Regions from separate parts of the Variovorax sp. GW821-FHT09D07 genome, predicted to be linked through region 1. Evidence: riboswitches for the same ligand, from Rfam matches in the RefSeq annotation. Region 1 holds a riboswitch; the other holds the start of a gene.
What was found. Region 1 has a riboswitch for glycine ahead of gcvT (glycine cleavage system aminomethyltransferase GcvT). Riboswitches for the same ligand answer to the same signal wherever they lie in the genome.
Positions count from the first base shown of each region.

Region 2: it holds a riboswitch for glycine, as region 1 does, so the genes downstream of both, AC07OX_RS14045 (D-amino acid dehydrogenase) here and gcvT (glycine cleavage system aminomethyltransferase GcvT) in region 1, are expected to answer to the same signal.

Region 1 is NZ_JBWKOY010000008.1:227,298-229,490, forward strand. Features, by position in the region: gene gcvT (glycine cleavage system aminomethyltransferase GcvT) at 1-945, opposite strand, end outside; glycine riboswitch at 993-1,097, opposite strand; glycine riboswitch at 1,110-1,200, opposite strand; gene AC07OX_RS25375 (hypothetical protein) at 1,232-1,768, opposite strand; gene AC07OX_RS25380 (L,D-transpeptidase Cds6 family protein) at 1,865-2,193, opposite strand, start outside.
Region 2 is NZ_JBWKOY010000003.1:564,223-566,415, forward strand. Features, by position in the region: gene AC07OX_RS14045 (D-amino acid dehydrogenase) at 1-1,223, opposite strand, end outside; glycine riboswitch at 1,315-1,421, opposite strand; glycine riboswitch at 1,466-1,556, opposite strand; gene rfbB (dTDP-glucose 4,6-dehydratase) at 1,674-2,193, shown strand, end outside.

The DNA.
Region 1 (2,193 bases):
GCGTTCGAGTGCCACGAGGCCGACGCGCTTGCGCGTGAGCGTCTTGTGGTCGGTGTGGCCGGCCGCGCCCGAGGCGACGGCGGCCAGCTGGGCCAGCACCTTGGCCGCGCCCGGAAAACCGCCTTCGCGCGCACCGCCGGCGCGGCGCACCTTCTGGATCGCCCAGTTGAGCGAGGCTTCGACCGGGGTGGTGGTGGTGTCGATGTCGTTGCCGTACAGGCACAGGCCGGCTTCGAGCCGCAGCGAGTTGCGCGCGCCCAGGCCGACGGGCTTCACCTCGGGCTGCGCGAGCAGCAGGCGGGCGAGGGCGTCGGCATCCTTGGCGGCCACCGAGATCTCGAAGCCGTCTTCGCCGGTGTAGCCGCTGCGGGTGACGAAGGCCGCGATGCCGCCGATCTGCACCGCGCCGCCGGTCATGAACACGAAGCGCTCGATGCCGGGCGACAGGCGCGCCAGCGTGGCCGCGGCCTGCGGGCCTTGCAGTGCGAGCAGGGCGTGGTCGGGCAGGGGCTGCACCTGGCAGCGCGCGCCGATCCTGGCCTGGATGTGGGCGATGTCGGCCACCTTGCAGGCGCCGTTCACGATCACGAAGAGCGAGCCATTGCCTTCGTTGAAGAACATCAGGTCGTCGAGGATGCCGCCCTCGTCGTTCAGCAGCAGGCCGTAGCGCTGCTTGCCGGCGGGCAGATCGACCACGTCGACGGGCATCAGGGTTTCGAACGCGGCGGCGGCATCGGGGCCGACCAGGCGCAGCTGGCCCATGTGCGAGATGTCGAACAGGCCGGCCGCATCGCGCGTGTGCTTGTGCTCGGCCATGAGGCCGGCGGGGTACTGCACGGGCATGGAATAGCCGGCGAAGGGCACCATGCGGGCGCCGAGCTCCACGTGCAGGTCGTACAGCGGGGTCTTGAGAAGTTGGGCGTCAGAAGCGGAGGAAGCGGCCACGGGGCACTCCAAAGGGGCAGTCGAAATCCATGGCTGCAACGCCACGGGCCACCCCTGCTGTCCGCTTTACCTGAGAGATTCGCCCCACGATCGGGGTTTGCTCCTTCGGTGGGCCGTGTGCAATGCCACGGCCTCTCTCCAGCAAGGAAACGCCGGTGGTTGCCGGCGTCTTGTCAGTCCTTTTGCCTGAGCGTTCGGGGAACCCCTGCGCCTTCGGCGGCCCCGTCGCGCGGGGCTCTCTCCTGACCCGGCGAGTGTAGTGGATCGCGGGGCCGGGGCTGGCGGCTCAGTGCACGGTTTCCGCCGGCGGCAGCAGCTTGTCGATGCGCTCGCGCAGCGAGTCGGCGCGCTCGGGGCCGGCGGCTTTCTCGATCTCGGAGAGCATCAGCGCGGCGATGGTCAGCATGGCCTCGCGGTCGCGCGCCTCGCGCAGGGCGTCGCGCATCTGGTTGGCGAAGCGCGGGTCGCGGCGCACGAACATGCGTTCGCAGATGTCGAACAGGAACATGCGCGTGGTGGCCAGCGAGCGCTTGCCGTCGAAGCTGTCGGCCGAGGTGGCGACCTGGATCGGCTCGGCGGCGGGGACGGGCGTGGGGGCCGGTGCGGGAGGCGGCGCGACCGGGCGCGCGACCTGCAGGTAGCCGCGCTGCATCAGCCCCTGGATCGCCTGCTCGGCCTCGACGCGGCTGGGGAACAGCGGGCTGAAGTCGGTCAGCGAGCGCCGGCCGTCGGCCATGAGCAGCAGGGCGCGCTCACGCTGGCTGAGCGTGCGCTGCCCGGTCTGGAGTTCGTCGCGTGCCTTCTCGGTCTTGGTGGGGAACATGGCGGCCACTGCTTTCGGAGGTCGAAGGCTGCAGCATCGTTGCAAGTGGTGACATCTTCGTGAACCATTTGCCTTACAGGGACAAGGCGGCGCGCGTCAGTTGCCCGCGCTCTCCTTGCGGATCAGCCAGCGCGGGCCCACGCGCTGCAGCTCGAGCGTCTTGCGGTCGGTCTCGGTGAGCGCGTCGGCGCTGTAGACCTGCCGGAACTGCGCGCTGGCTGACGTGCCCTGGACGCTGATCACCAGCCCCTCGATGCCCACGCTGATGCGCGACTTGCCCGTGATGCGGGCGCGCCGGTCGGCCTCCCAGCGCTCGCGGGTCTGGCCGCGCGCGGGGGTGAAGTCGCTCGCGTAGGCGGCGAGGTAGCGCTCCACGTCGCGCGCGGACCAGGCGGCGGCCCAGGCGCGCACGGCGCTTTCCACTT
Region 2 (2,193 bases), on a different contig from region 1:
ACGATGCGCGCGATCGACTTGCCCGAGCCGCAGGCGTGCGTCCAGCCGAGCGTGCCGTGGCCGGTGTTGAGGAACAGGTTCGGCAGTTTGGTCTTGCCGATCAGCGGCACGTTGCTCGGCGTGGCCGGGCGCAGGCCGGTCCAGAACTGCGCGCGCTCGGTGTCGCCGGCGCCGGGGAAGAGTTCTTCGACGCGCCGCACGATGGCTTCGCAGCGCACGCGGTTCAGGTCGCGGTCGTAGCCGTTGAGCTCGGCCGTGCCGGCGATGCGCAGGCGGTCGCCCGACTCGGAGGTGTAGCGCGAGAACACCAGCTTGTATTCGTCGTCGGTCAGCGAGACCTGGTGTGCCTTCGATGCGTCCTTGACGGGGAGCGTCACCGAGTAGCCCTTGGCGGGGTAGATCGGCAGGCGGATGCCCAGCGGCGCGGCGTACAACGGACTCAGCGAACCCATCGCGAGCACGAAGGCATCGCCGCGGATGCGCTGGAAACGGCCTTCGTTGTCGGTCGCCTCGACGTGGTCGATGCTGCCGCCGGCTTCGCGCAGCGCGGTCACCGTGTGGCTCATGAGGAACTTCACGCCGGCCGCCTCGGCCAGCTTCACGAGCTCGCGCGCGAAGCGGTTGGCGTCGCCCGACTCGTCTTCGGCGGTGTAGGTGGCGCCGGCGAGTTGCGGGCGGATGTGGGCGAGGGCGGGTTCGATCTTGATGGCCTCGTCGGCGGAGATGACCAGCCGCTCGCAGCCCAGGGCACGCATCTGCTCGGCGGGCGCGAGGGCGCCGTCGAATTCTTTTTGCGTTGTGTAGAAGTGCAGGATGCCTTGCGTGCGCTGGTCATAGTTCAGGCCGGTGTCTCGACGCAATTGCTGCAACATTTCCCGGCTGTATGTACCGAGACGCACGATCTGTTCGATGTTGTGGCGGGTGCGCGCGGGAGTGCACTCGCGCAAGAACTGCAGGCCCCAGAGCCACTGGCGCATGTCGGCGCGGATGCGAAACAGCAGCGGCGCATCTTCCTTGCCGAGCCATTGCAGCACCTTCAGCGGCGCGCTCGGATTGGCCCACGGCTCGGCATGGCTGACCGAGATCTGGCCGCCGTTGGCGAAGCTGGTTTCGGCAGCCGGGGTGGCCTGCCGGTCGATCACGGTCACCTCGTGGCCGAGTTGCTGGAGGTAGTAGGCCGAAGTCACGCCGAGCAGGCCGGCGCCAAGAACGATCACACGCATTGCAAGTACCTTTGAGTTTGCAGCGCTTGAACGGCGGGCGTGGAGTGCTATTGAAAAAATAGCAAGCAACCGGACGACCGATGTCCAAGTTGCCGCTCCCCCTGTCCTCGGTACCTGAGAGATTCACCCTGCTGCACCCGCAGCGGGTTTGCTCCTTCGGTGCGCCACATGGCGTGGCGGCTCTCCAGACGGCTGTATCGATGAGTGCAGTACTGACCCCTTGCCGAAGTTCCGTGGCGTTGCCTGGAATTTCGTCGGGCCGACCTGAGCGTTTATGGGAGTTTGCGCCTTCGGTAGGGCCTCCGTGGAGGCCCGCTCTCCTGCAATTGTTGGCGATTGTAGGTGGGCCCCGCAAGCCGGCCAAGCCCTGTACATCGGCACTTCACACCGATGGGATAATTGAATGTTGATTTTTGGTAAAGCAAACTTTTTTCTACAGGTGGGGACCTCATGATCCTGGTTACCGGCGGCGCAGGCTTCATTGGCGCCAATTTCGTACTCGACTGGATCGCGCAGGGCAACGAGCCCGTCGTGAACCTCGACAAGCTGACCTACGCGGGCAACCTCGAGACCTTGGCGTCGCTCAAGGGCAACGCGAACCACGTCTTCGTGCAGGGCGACATCGGCGACAGCGCACTGCTCGACCGCCTGCTGGCCGAGCACAAACCCCGTGCCGTCGTGAACTTTGCCGCGGAATCGCATGTGGATCGTTCGATCCACGGCCCGGAAGACTTCGTGCAGACCAATGTGCTCGGCACCTTCCGCCTGCTCGAATCGGTGCGCGGCTACTGGAACGCCCTGCCGGCCGACCAGAAGGCGGCCTTCCGCTTCCTGCACGTGTCGACCGACGAGGTCTACGGCTCGCTCTCCAAGACCGACCCGGCCTTCACCGAAGAGAACAAGTACGAGCCCAACAGCCCGTACTCGGCCAGCAAGGCCGCCAGCGACCACCTCGTGCGCGCCTGGCACC